DNA from 3 places in the Shewanella sp. SM87 genome. Region 1 is predicted to be linked to each of the others. Evidence: predicted binding sites of a transcription regulator. Region 1 holds the regulator's gene; each other region holds the start of a gene.
The links. Region 1 encodes sigma-54, which starts transcription at its own class of promoters, with help from an activator protein. Its sites were predicted from a motif close to GTTGGCACGNNNNTNGNNT; they were not measured.
Positions count from the first base shown of each region.

Region 2: the regulator sigma-54 is predicted to act here: its motif matches at 1,836-1,854, upstream of L5M11_RS10795 (TorF family putative porin).
Region 3: the regulator sigma-54 is predicted to act here: its motif matches at 1,829-1,847, upstream of L5M11_RS05255 (YccF domain-containing protein).

Region 1 covers NZ_JAKKSC010000006.1:123,200-127,767, forward strand. The annotation lists gene lptA (lipopolysaccharide transport periplasmic protein LptA) at 1-389, shown strand, start outside; gene lptB (LPS export ABC transporter ATP-binding protein) at 386-1,117, shown strand; gene L5M11_RS06890 (RNA polymerase factor sigma-54) at 1,225-2,703, shown strand; gene hpf (ribosome hibernation promoting factor) at 2,732-3,019, shown strand; gene ptsN (PTS IIA-like nitrogen regulatory protein PtsN) at 3,022-3,465, shown strand; gene rapZ (RNase adapter RapZ) at 3,462-4,316, shown strand; gene L5M11_RS06910 (HPr family phosphocarrier protein) at 4,303-4,568, shown strand, end outside.
Region 2 covers NZ_JAKKSC010000011.1:33,519-38,086, reverse strand. The annotation lists gene L5M11_RS10810 (hypothetical protein) at 1-349, shown strand, start outside; gene L5M11_RS10805 (response regulator) at 432-1,229, shown strand; gene L5M11_RS10800 (HU family DNA-binding protein) at 1,389-1,661, shown strand; gene L5M11_RS10795 (TorF family putative porin) at 1,953-2,645, shown strand; gene rimK (30S ribosomal protein S6--L-glutamate ligase) at 2,705-3,610, opposite strand; gene L5M11_RS10785 (putative bifunctional diguanylate cyclase/phosphodiesterase) at 3,789-4,568, opposite strand, start outside.
Region 3 covers NZ_JAKKSC010000005.1:617-5,184, reverse strand. The annotation lists gene L5M11_RS05265 (NUDIX hydrolase) at 1-541, opposite strand, end outside; gene L5M11_RS05260 (pyridoxal-phosphate dependent enzyme) at 644-1,651, opposite strand; gene L5M11_RS05255 (YccF domain-containing protein) at 1,919-2,326, shown strand; gene L5M11_RS05250 (alpha/beta fold hydrolase) at 2,362-3,252, opposite strand; gene L5M11_RS05245 (M14 family metallopeptidase) at 3,249-4,289, opposite strand; partial or broken gene L5M11_RS05240 (substrate-binding periplasmic protein) at 4,455-4,568, opposite strand, start outside.

The sequences.
Region 1 (4,568 bases):
AAGGCTCAATAAAAATCCAAGCAAATGAACTGCGTGCATTTTCCGCTGAAGGTGAAAATAGCAAAACTTTGGTCGCCACAGGCAACCCTGCTACGTATAGCCAAATATTAGACGATGGCCGTCCTGCATCGGCCAGCGCGAAAGAAATTCGTTACGATATGGCAAGCCGCACCTTAACACTGAAAGGTATGGCGTCATTAGATCAAGCAGGTAGCCAAGTTACAGGCAATTTAATCCGCTATAACATGATTCAACAGAAATTGATGGCCGAAAGTACTGGCAGTGGTGACGATCGCGTGATCACTATTATTCAGCCTGAAAACTATCAAGATGATGCTAAATCAGACGCTCCGGCGGATAAACCTGTAAAAAAGCAGGACTCTAAATGACCCAAATCACCTTAAGAGCACAAAATCTGGCGAAAAGTTACAAGAGTCGCCAAGTGGTTAAAGACGTCAGTCTGACGGTAAAAACCGGTCAAGTCGTTGGCCTACTCGGTCCAAACGGTGCAGGTAAAACCACGACCTTTTACATGGTTGTCGGGCTAGTGAAGAGCGATAAGGGACATATCTTTATCGACGATGATGATTTAACCGCAGATCCTATGCATCTACGTGCCCGCAAAGGCATAGGTTACTTACCGCAAGAAGCCAGTATCTTTCGTAAGCTAACTGTTCATGACAACATCATGGCCGTACTGCAAACTCGTAAAGAACTTAAAAACGAAGAACGAGAAGAAGAACTAGAACATCTGCTCGAAGAGTTTCATATCACCCACATCCGTGACAGCCAAGGCATGTCATTGTCGGGTGGCGAACGTCGTCGCGTCGAAATTGCGCGGGCTTTAGCCGCTAATCCTAAGTTCATTTTGCTCGATGAACCGTTTGCCGGCGTCGATCCTATTTCGGTTATCGACATCAAGAAGATTATCGAACAACTCAAAAGTCGCGGCCTTGGCGTACTGATCACAGACCATAATGTCCGCGAGACATTAGATGTATGTGAACATGCTTATATTGTGAGTCACGGAAACCTGATTGCCGAAGGAACTCCAGCAGAGATCTTAGACAATCAGCAAGTTAGGGCTGTGTACTTAGGTGAACAATTCAGGCTATAGTTAATCGAGCGAAGCCAATGGAGGCAATTTACACCGCCATTGGGCTTCACTCAAAATGATAATAAGCGACCTCATCCAACAATAATAACGTAGGGATCAGCGGTAACATGAAAGCGTCACTCCAGCTCAAACTGGGTCAACAGTTAACCATGACGCCACAACTACAACAGGCTATACGTCTGTTGCAACTGTCGTCATTAGAACTGCAGCAAGAGATCCAGCAAGCATTAGATTCTAATCCCCTTCTCGAGCTGGAAGAGGATCAATTCGACGCCACTAAAACCCCTGTAAACCAAACGCTATCCGATACGGATTTCAGTGAATCTAGCACTCTGCCACCAGAAAAAGACAGCTCCACCATAGACACGGCAGAGTCGCTAACCAAAGAATCCATGCCCGATGAGCTCCCCATGGACACCACATGGGATGAAGTGTTTACCGCCTCCCCAAACTCAGGCCCCGGCGGCAGTCGTGAAGACGATATGCCCTTCCAAGGCGAGACCAGTGAAGGTTTGTACGAACACTTAGAATGGCAAAAAAACCTCACGCCGTTTTCTGAAACCGATTTAGCCATTGCCACCGCCATTATTGATGCCATCGACGATCAGGGCTATCTCACCCAAAGCACTGAAGAAATTCTCGAAGCCATGGGTAATCCTGAAGTTGAGCTTGACGAAGTCGAAGCCGTACTCAAGCGCATTCAGCATTTTGATCCCATAGGCGTTGCTGCACGCGATTTAAGTGAATGCCTGCTGATCCAACTGTCGCATTTCGCCGCTGATACTCCCAACCTAGAAAACGCCCGCATGCTGATCAAAGATCATTTAGATCTGATCGCCGCCCGTGATTTTAGGTTATTGATGCGTAAGACTAAATTAAAAGAAGATGAATTAAGGGATGGTATAGCACTCATCCAAACCCTCAATCCTCGCCCAGGTTTGTTGATCACGCCCAATAATGACGAATACGTTATCCCAGATGTGTCTGTGTCGAAGAAAAATGGCCGCTGGGTCGTTGAGCTTAATCCTGACTGCATGCCCAAAATCAATGTAAATCAACATTATGCTTCTATGGCACGCAGCACAAAAAACCAAGCCGATAGCCAATTTATTCGCGGCCATCTGCAAGAGGCTAAATGGTTTATTAAGAGTCTAGAAAGCCGTAACGACACTTTGCTTAAAGTTGCTAATTGCATAGTGCAATATCAGCAAGGTTTCTTTGAGTACGGTGAAGAAGCCATGAAGCCTATGGTGCTTAACGATATTGCCGAAGCGGTAGAAATGCATGAGTCCACCATCTCACGGGTCACAACTCAAAAATACATGCATACCCCTAAGGGACTTTTTGAACTAAAATACTTCTTCTCTAGCCACGTCGGTACTGACGATGGTGGTGAGTGCTCATCCACAGCAATCAGAGCCTTTATAAAGAAACTGGTGGCAGCGGAAAACCAGAAAAAACCATTAAGCGATAGCAAGATGGCACAACTTCTGGCAGAACAAGGGATCAACGTAGCCCGCAGAACCATTGCGAAGTACCGAGAGGCTATGCTTATTCCACCTTCTAATCAGCGTAAAAGTTTATAACCTACAGTGGATATCGGAGGACGTTTCTATGCAAATAAACCTAAGTGGACACCATGTCGAAATTACCGAATCGTTACGTGCATATGTAGAAGAAAAGTTTTCAAAACTTGAACGCCATTTCGAACAGATCAATAATGTGCACGTTGTGCTCAATGTTGAGAAAATGCAACAAATTGCTGAAGCGAGAATAAACCTCATAGGTGGTGAAGTTTTTGCTACTTCAGAGCATGCTGACATGTATGCCGCTATAGACGCCCTGATTGACAAGCTTGACCGTCAGGTTATTAAACACAAAGAGAAGTTAACAAAACACTAATAATGGAACTTTGTACCATACTGCGGCCGGAGTGCACTACCTGCGCCACTCCGGGCAGCAAGAAAAAGGTACTGGAACTCATCAGCGACTTAGTCGCTGCCCAGTACCCGACCCTCTCATCTCAAGAGATATTCGAAAGCCTAGTGGCGCGCGAAAAGATGGGGAGCACAGGTATAGGTAACGGCATCGCCATTCCACATGGTCGACTAGCCGATATAGATCAGCCCATTGCCATACTAATTAAGTGTGAAGAGCCGATAGCATTTGATGCTATCGATAAGCAACCTGTTGATATTTTATTTGCACTACTGGTGCCTGCAGACCAATGTCAGCAGCACTTAAGTACCTTGTCTTGCATGGCCGAAAAGCTGAGCGACAAGCAAATATTAAAGCAATTACGCAAGACGCATGATGAAACGGAACTCTATCAGGTAATCACTGGATGAAACTGGTCATAGTGTCGGGCCGCTCAGGCTCAGGCAAATCTGTCGCCCTTAGGGTACTCGAAGATCTCGGCTATTATTGTGTCGATAACCTTCCCTTGCCATTGATTGGCAGTTTGCTTGAGCAACTCAAAGGCAGTAACGATCTCGTCGCCATCAGTGTCGACGTGCGTAACATGCCTGAGCAGGATAAGGTCTTAGTGAAACAACTCGCTAGCCTACCTCCAGATACTGAGTTAACGAGCTTCTTCCTTAACTCCAGCGATAAAATTCTGCTCAAGCGTTACAGCGAAACCCGCCGTTTGCATCCTTTGTCGAAGAGCCGAGTCTCTTTGCAAGAAGCGATAAAGCTGGAGGGAAAACTGCTCGAGCCTATGTCAAAACTGGTCGATCACTACATAGATACGTCGAATTTGAATATCTATGATTTAAGCGACCAAGTCAGACAAATTCTCCTTGGTAGTGTCGATAAAGAACTCGTGATCAACTTCGAGTCCTTTGGCTTTAAGCACGGAATGCCCACCGAAGCCGACTTTATGTTCGATGTGCGCTTCCTGCCCAATCCCCACTGGGAGTTGGCACTGCGACCATTGACTGGTTTAGATGAACCCGTAGCTGAGTTCTTAAATCGCCAACCACTGGTCAATAAGTTCATCTGGCAAATCGAAAATTTACTGGAGACTTGGCTGCCGCACCTCGAGCGTAACAATCGCAGTTATTTAACTGTGGCCATTGGCTGCACAGGTGGACAGCACAGATCGGTTTACGTCGCAGAGCAATTGGCAAAACGCTTTAGTAACGGTAAACATAAAGTTTATGCCCGTCATCGAGAGCTCAATAATGCCAAAGCTTGAACGTCAGATAACTATCTGTAATAAGCTCGGTTTACATGCCCGTGCCGCCACTAAGTTGGTGGTACTGGCTTCCGAGTTTGATGCGACCATCACCTTAATCCAAGGCGATAAACAAGCATCGGCCGCCAGTGTACTTGGCTTACTGATGCTTGAAACTGGTATGGGTAAAACCATTAAGCTGATCGCCGAAGGCCCAGATGCAGAGCCGGCTCTCGATGCCATTTGTGCCTTAATCGACGCTAAGTTTGACGA
Region 2 (4,568 bases), on a different contig from region 1:
ATATTGCCTCTTCAGCATTGCTGCACTTTGGCGTACTGTGATGACTCAATCCCTAGATGTATTCACCCTAGGTGTCCTCCCCGTGCTCGTTGGCATACTCATACGCGCGCCGTGGTCTAGCTTAGTGTTGAAGATTTATATTGGCATGCAAACCTTAGGATTCTCGGCTCTGGGGATTACAGCAATTATTGCCTATCGCATTACCCCTGAGGATGTAAAAGTGGTTGTTTCTGGCCACAACATTCCTATGTTGCCACTCACAGTGAGCATTATTGTTATTTTACTCGTGCAGTATTGGATCGCATTTTCTAAGGTCACGAGACACTATTTGACCCGCCAAACTCAGTAATGGACTTTGTTGCTAAGCTGTTATCAATAGCGTAGCTTAGCGACCCAGTAAAATACTTACGACTCTTAACTTGAAGTAAACTATGAGCCATTTATCGCCCAGCGAACTTTCCATTCTTTTGGTAGAACCTTCAGAGACACAGCGTCGAATTATTATTCAGCGCTTACAACAAGAAGGCATTCTCAGCATTCAAACCGCAGAAAACATAGAAGCGGCTAAAGATATTATTGCTCGCCATAAACCTGACCTTATTGCGAGCGCCATGCATTTCGATGATGGCACTGCCATCGATCTCTTGGGCTACTTAAGGGCCAACGCTGACTGCAAAGATATCCAATTTATGCTGGTCTCGAGTGAGTGCCGCCGTGAGCAACTTGAAATATTCCGCCAATCGGGTGTAGTAGCGATTCTACCTAAACCCTTCAGTGCCGACCATTTAGGTACAGCATTGAATGCCACGATTGATTTACTCAGCCACGATGAACTCGACCTGAGTAATTTCGATGTACAAGATGTGCGTGTATTAGTGGTCGATGATAGCCGTATGGCAAGAAACGTCATTAAACGTACGATTGGTAACTTAGGGATGAAGCTGATTACCGAGGCCGAGGATGGCGCGCAAGCCATAGCGTTAATGAAACACAATATGTTCGACTTAGTGATCACTGATTACAATATGCCGAGTGTAGATGGGCTAGCTTTGACACAATTTATCCGCAATGAAAGCCAACAATCACACATTCCCATCTTGATGGTGTCTTCCGAAGCCAACGATACCCACCTCAGCAATGTATCCCAAGCGGGTGTAAATGCCTTATGTGACAAACCCTTTGAACCCAAACTTGTTAAAAAATTACTCTATCAACTGTTAGAAGAATAAAACCAGAATAAAACTTAAGTCACGAACTGAGTAAATATTCTGCGCTTTACTGAACATCCTGCTGCACGCTAGACGCAAAAGGCTTTCCAAGTGCTAAACCTTATGGCATGTTAGGCACGCTTATTTCAAATAAATCTACGGAAAGAAGAGACAATAAAAATGAACAAAACTGAACTAATCGCCAAAATTGCAGAAAATGCCGATCTAACGAAAGTAGAAGCAGCACGCGCATTGAAGTCTTTTGAAGCAGCTATTACCGAATCAATGAAAAATGGTGACAAAATCTCCATCGTAGGTTTCGGTTCTTTTGAAACAGCGACTCGTGCCGCTCGCACTGGCCGTAACCCACAAACGGGTAAAGAAATTCAAATTGCTGAAGCGACAGTGCCTAAGTTTAAAGCGGGTAAAACCCTACGTGACAGCGTAAACTAAGTTATAAAATTCAATACAACGCCTCCATTGTGAGGCGTTTTTTTTGCCCAATCCCAGTGAAGCACTGAATATTTTTTGCACAACAAAAGTGCGCCTCTGCCCCACAAACTGGCAAATAAAAACATTTCATTAACATTGCAAGTTCTAATACCTTGTTTTACATGGCATTGTAATAGTGGCATGTGATTAGCAAATCCTTCCTTAGAAAAAAACCAAGATGCACTAATGAACACAGCTGACTTTGAGTGTGCCAATGGTGAATCGATAAATAAGTCAATCGAGGGGATGAGCATGAAGAAATCACTGTACAGCGTTTTGGCCTTATCGACGGGAATGTTACTGGCAGGCAACGCCTTTGCAGCCGTATCAGGCAACATTGGCGGTACCTCTAATTATCTATGGCGCGGTGCGACCCAAACTAAAGATGCGGTCGCAATCCAAGGTGGCCTTGACTACAGCCACGATTCTGGATTTTATGCGGGAACTTGGGCATCGAATGTGGATTTTGGTGATGATACTAGCTACGAGCTTGATCTATATGCGGGTTATGGCGGCAGTATTACCGAAGACATCAGCTACGACTTTGGCTATCTCTACTACGCCTATCCAGACGCGCCAGGCAGTATTGATTTTGGTGAGCTCCATGCTGCTGTCACGTGGAAATGGCTCGAACTTGCTTACTCCCAAGTCATCAATGCCGGTGACGATCTGGCCGCCGATCCTTTAGATAATAAAGATCTCAGTTATCTTGCCGCGACGGTATCCGTTCCTCTCACTGAAAAGCTGAGTTTATCAGTGCACTATGGTTACTCAAACGGTGATGTCGTCCAATCTTGGTTTGGCGAAGATAATTATGCCGACTATAACGTGACTCTCAGTGCAGATACCAGCATAGGCACAGTGTCATTTATGGTCTCAGATACCGATCTCACCGATGATGATGCCAAACTAGTACTCGGATATTCCTACAGTTTTGATCTATAGGCTCTAAGCATAACAAAACGCCACCTTAAAAAGTGGCGTCGTTTTATCACAATCACCTACTAGGCAATAATTGACCTGTTCGTTTTACGGGCCGCAACCATTTTCTCGATATACTCAACAATGGGCTCAGTCACTGAAATCCCTGTTGTTTGCTCAATCCCTTCAATGCCAGGCGCCGAATTAACCTCAAGGATCAGTGGACCACGGTTAGAACGTAAAATATCTACTCCCGCGACAACCAATCCCATCGCCTTCACAGCGGCAATAGCCATCTTACGTTCCACTGCAGTGATTTTAACCACCTCACCACAGCCGCCCAAATGCAGATTGGAGCGAAAATCACCCTCAGGTCCTTGTCGCTTCATCGAAGCAACAACCTTGTCACCGACAACAAAACAACGAATATCACTACCATTGGATTCTTTAATGTATTCCTGTACTAAGATATTCGCTTTGAGCCCCAAGAATGCTTCAATCACGCTCTCAGCAGCCGTTTTAGTTTCAGCGAGTACGACACCAATCCCTTGAGTGCCTTCGAGTAATTTAATGACTAACGGAGCGCCGCCCACCATATTGATGAGATCTGGGATATCATTTGGCTTATTGGCAAAACCCGTCACTGGCATGCCAATCCCTTTGCGGGAAAGTAGTTGCAGTGCCCGCAATTTGTCCCGCGAACGCGCAATGGAGATTGAATCATTCGCGGCATATACACCCATCATTTCAAACTGACGTACAACGGCACAACCATAAAAAGTCACGCTAGCATGAATACGCGGAATGATGGCATCAAACCCAACTAATTCAGTACCTTCATAATGAATGCTAGGTTTAATAGAATTAATATTCATGTAGCAATTCAGCGTATTGATCACGACCGCTTCATGTCCACGACTTTGGCAAGCCGCGACTAAGCGTTGTGTTGAATACAACTGGGGGAATTGGGATAAAATACCTATTTTCATTGCTGAGTGACCAACTTAAGCATGAGTGAATAAACCGTTCTGCGGCACCAAAAGCACAGCGACAGAAAAAGGGGCTGATATTTGTCTATTGCTCAGTGTAAAGCAAGAAAATATTCCTCACCAGACGAAATCATTATGCTAATGAAATACTTCAAGACCTATCACATTCGGAACTCGTTTAAATTAACAGCGGCAAAATATACTTAGCCTCAAACTCCGTTGCATCTAAGGGACGAGAAAATAAATAACCTTGTAATACAGTACAATGGCGAGAAGTACAAAACTCAGCCTGCTCAATTGTTTCAACGCCCTCAGCTACTGATATGACATTAAACCCATGGGCGAAGTTAAGTAATGCAGCGAGCAAACGAGTGTCTTTATCATCCTTATCATAGGAAGCGACAAAGCTTTTATCGATTTTCAGCACGCTAATGGGAAACAATTTGATATGTTCTAAGGACGAAAAACCCGTCCCAAAATCATCGAGGGCAAAACGCACCCCTAACTCGGCGATTCTATCGAGCATTTTGGCATGTTCATGGGGATCTTCAATAAGGCAATTTTCAGTAATTTCAAGCTCTAATGCTACAGCAGGAAGTCCTGTCTTAGTCAGCGTACTCGCTATTTTATCAAACAGGTTCTCATTTCCAATTTGCGATGCAGACAGGTTAACGGCAATGGTGAATTCTTTCCCTGTTGGCTGTAATTGGGTTAGCCAACTCAATGCCTGTGTACAGGCTTGCTCAAGTACCCAGTCATCAATGTCCTCCATTAATCCGATCTCTTCGGCTATGGGTAAAAACTGATCTGGGGCGATAATACCATCCACAGGATGCTGCCATCGGATAAGGGCTTCCATCCCCACCAGCTGATGGGTTTTCGCATTCACTTGCGCTTGATAATGAACCTTAAATTCATTTCTTTTTAAGGCAGTACGCAAACTCGACTCGATATGATT
Region 3 (4,568 bases), on a different contig from region 1:
CATGTACATGCTGCAATTCTGGCAAGGTAAAAGGTTCAGACAGTGCAAATCCTGGCACTAAAGAATATAAGGCTTTTTGTGTTAAGCGTTCCCGCGCTTGCTCGATTAACTGCAAATGATCAAACGCCAAGGGCATCTGCAACACATCCGCTAATGGCCACCACTTAACATCACTCACTGAATCAATCTGAATTTGGCAAGCTTGATAACTCATCAAGGCGGTATAACACACAGTCACCGACCAGCCTCTGACATCGCGACGACTATTACCCACAGTGCAAAGCTGCTCAATATAAGGTGGCACTACTGCGGTTTTCTCATGCAGTTTACGTAATACAGTTTGCTCAAGGGATTGATCGCAATTTTCATCGATAAACCCTCCAGGTAATCCCCATAAACCTAAAAATGGATGATTTGAGCGTTGTACTAAGAGTACTTTAAGTTGCTGATCGTGATAGGTAAACAATACGGCATCCACTGTCAGTAGCTGAGCCTTAAAAACCTTAGGATTGTAATTGGCGAGATATTCCGCTTCAGTCATTGATATTCCCCATCGTTCCAAATCATCAGCTTAACTTAGCATTACACAGCTTCAAACATATTATGTCTTAGTGTCACTAAGTCAATGATCTGAGGCACAGGATTAGCCACTTTGGCCAAATTTACGCTGATAACGCGGCAACATGGTCTCGTTCCCCAATAATCCGCCTTGATGCAAATACATCACATGACCTGGTTCACTACGTTGTAAATAATCTTCAAGCACAATAAAACCTAAGGGATCGTAGAGTAATTCAAACTGCACGCCTGAGGCGCAGACCCGCTGCCACATGGCATAAAATTCGGGGTAAAGTTTACCAAAATGATATTTCTTGCCGACATTAACAATCTGTGGATGCTCACTGGTATTGGAATTAAGTAAGGAAAATTGCAAGCGCAAATAATCATCGCCACCGACAACAGCACAAGTCACGACGCGAATATCCGTTTGCTGACGGATAAAATACTGATTTAAAAATAACGCAGTCGTTCCCGTCCCCGATGGTAAAAACACCGTTAAATCAACCAATCCATTCGCATTCGCAAACAGTACTATCTCTTGCGCCAATCTATTAACCCCGTATTCGGCGTAAGCACAGCGACCACCCTCTGGGATAAAAAGCGCCGTCGGCTCATTCACGAGTACTTGAGCCTCGATATAATCTGGGCAACTCAGTCGCACATCGCCCACTTGCGCAGTAGGGTCAGGCCTAGCATTAAGATTTGACAAAACGTGAGGCTCAGATTGCGACTGAGTGCACGCCTGCTTTTGTGCTATTAACACACTTAAATCGATAATATTAGCGCCATTCGCTAAAGCGGCAGCGTAATTGCCCGTAGGATGTTTAACCACTTGACTGGCAATATGATCTACATAAAAATCACATTGCCAGCCTTTCATCTTCGCTAATGTTGACAATGAATACAGTGAGTTAGCCAATGGCGAGCCGTGACCTATCACCTTGCTGATGCCTGCAAATTCATGATCTAAAAAATAGCCGAATTTGCGAGCTTTATTGCCACTAAACGCCGGATGCAGTAAATCATCACGTTTTAGGAATATGTCTCTGCCAGCAAAGGCAAATGTATCGACAGGGGAATTTGCAAACATCAAGCTACTCAAACGATTAAATTCTCTGGTTTTTAAACCAGTTAAGGGAAGGCTAGTGTAACTCCGCCCTTCCTGTTACGCCCTTAAGAAATTATCAATTTGGCGAAAAACTAGTGAAAATGACACATGAATCTCGAATACATATAATTAACCAATTGATTATGAACAATTTAAATAGTTGGCATAGTTATCGCTTAGACATTGACATATATTCAATTTATCGAAGCTAACGATAAAGGCTAACAGGGTAAACATAAGGAGCTTTCAATGGCTGTATTACGCTTAATATTCAACATAGCTTGGTTTGTACTCGGCGGATTTGTGATGGGACTCGCTTGGTGGCTCGCAGGTATCCTGTGTTTTATCAGTATCATTGGTATTCCCTTCGGCCGCGCCTGTTTTGTTATCGGCGAAATGACCTTTTGGCCCTTCGGCCAAGAACAAATGAACCGTCGCCACTTAACTGGACGTGAAGACTTGGGCACAGGTGCATTAGGCATGGTAGGAAATATCATTTGGTTCTTACTGTTTGGGATCTGGTTAGCCATAGGGCATTTGGTCCACGCCTTAGCTTGTTTTGTGACGATTATCGGTATTCCCTTTGGGATACAACATCTTAAGTTAGCTTTAATCAGCCTCACACCGATAGGCCAAACCGTAGTGGCTAAAGCTTAATAAGACAATGTGTTAACTGCGCTATTCACTCTCGATTATTTGGTTTCAAGAGTGGATAGCGCTTTGTCATCCCATACAGCAAATATCGCTTCGTTTAAGGCTATTTCTTCCTCCAATAAATCGTTGCAATCATATTGAGTATTGGCAGGCTCACTATCCACAGAAAACTGCACTTGCGGCTTAGTCGCCCCCACAATTTCCAACAGATAATGCGCCAGTTTTGCGGGTGTATCTATAGCGGCATCGTGACCACAATACGCGAGTACAATCAAATCGGTGTAAAAATGCCGTGCTAACGCCTTACTCGATGCCATACTCACCAGCGCATCACGGTCACCGCAGAGCACAGTTATCGGTACTTCCACTGTCAATGGACATTGGTATTGAAAAGCCGCCCAAAGTTGTCGCCATACATTACGTCTACTTGGTGTGGTATCGCGGCGAAACTCACTCCACTTGACAATTAACTCTCGGTCTCGCCGATGACGAAAACTGGTTAAACGCACTATAGTCGACTCGATTGGATGTAAAGCGTTACCCCGAGCACGCATGAAAAAAGCCTTCAATGCATTCAGCGGATTAAATCTTTGATACCAATACGATAAATTCGCCGCACTGCTGTTTAATACAAAGGCATGCCTTATCTGCCAAGGTCGCTGGCATGCCATTTCCAACGCCAACATACCGCCCATAGACAAGCCGAGGAGATAAATAGTCTCCCCTTCCTGTACCTGCTCATCTAATTGCTGCCACACGGCATGGGCATAATCAGCAATCTTAAGCGGACTTAATTCGTGGGATAGCGTCCCATTGCCCGGAAGATCCGGTGTCAGCACTCGCAATCCCTTTTGTCGCAGACGCTGATCGAAACCATTCCAATGGCGCTGATCACGCATTAATCCCCTTAATAACACCCAAGTTGTCATGACTGAGACTCCCGATACCAATAATGCCGCGCACGCTCTGTCAGCTCAGTCAAACGTTCAGGTGTTAACTGCTCTAACGATTGGGCATAGGCCGCTTCCATCATAAATTGCATGAGTACTGTATGCCTGCGTAAAATCCTATGGTGACGATGTGTTTTTTGTGGATTAAAAAAGCCAGCAAAATTAAATATTTGTCTAGGATTCTTCTTTATCCATGCCCAAGATCCCATCTCTAATGTCAAAGGTAAAAATGGCACCTGAGCAGAAGGATCAGCCACTTGGTGCTGGCGATAGAGATAATCCCAAATATCACCATGAGTGCGATAAAACTGGCTCTGCGGCGCCAACCGATAATGGCCGTGATGGGGATAACTCTGTTCAAATAATTGTTTTAGATGAAAAATATAATTGGCATTTTCGAAGGCGGTACGGGTATGGGCGTAGGGGAACCAGATATGATCACTCAAGCCAAATCCCGAGTGGGCATCGAGCGAAATCAAACTTGTGCTGCGACTCAACAGTTGTTGTACATAGGCAACTAAACCCGCAGTTTCCAGCTCCATTCCCCCAATACCGCGATACCAGGGCAGCCGTGACGATATACGCTGTCCTCCCACCATAAAGGACACTTTTTCACGGGATTCTATCGGAGCGTTACGCATCAAATCCACTTGATTACCATTGCCCCGCGTTCCCATGAATAACCCAACAGGATTCACTACAGGTACAAAAGCTAACCGCAGGCCCGTTAACATCTGTTGTAGGTGTTTATCCCAAACAAGCCGCTGCAATAAACTGTTTAACAATGCCAAAATAACTTGAGATCCAATACGCTCAACCCCATGCACGCCCCCCACAAAGAGTACTGTCGGACAAGGCGTATCTGTACCACCTAACTCAACACTGTAAAGGGGGAAATGCTCTTGGCGGAATGGAATGTCGGCAAGGATCTGATAATCTAACTTAAGATGATGAGTATCAATGAGTTGCTGCAGCGTATCTAACTCAAATGGAAGCTCAAAAGGAAGTTTCTTCATGTCACCTTAATCAATAAAATGAGAGAACAACTCATGCCGTTAAAGTGATACTAATAGTGAACAAAGACAAAATGATGACAAACTGCATATCAGAAGTGACTGTACGGGGAAATAAGCAGAAAAATAACGAGTAAAACAAAGAATAAACTATCCTAAAACCCTACATTAGTCTTCACGATAAAGTAGCTCTCCAATGATGGTTTCTACGTCAACCTGCGCTAAACCTTGGTCAACAATATCTCGCCAACGCCGTCCCTCTTCTGTATTACGAAACGCGAT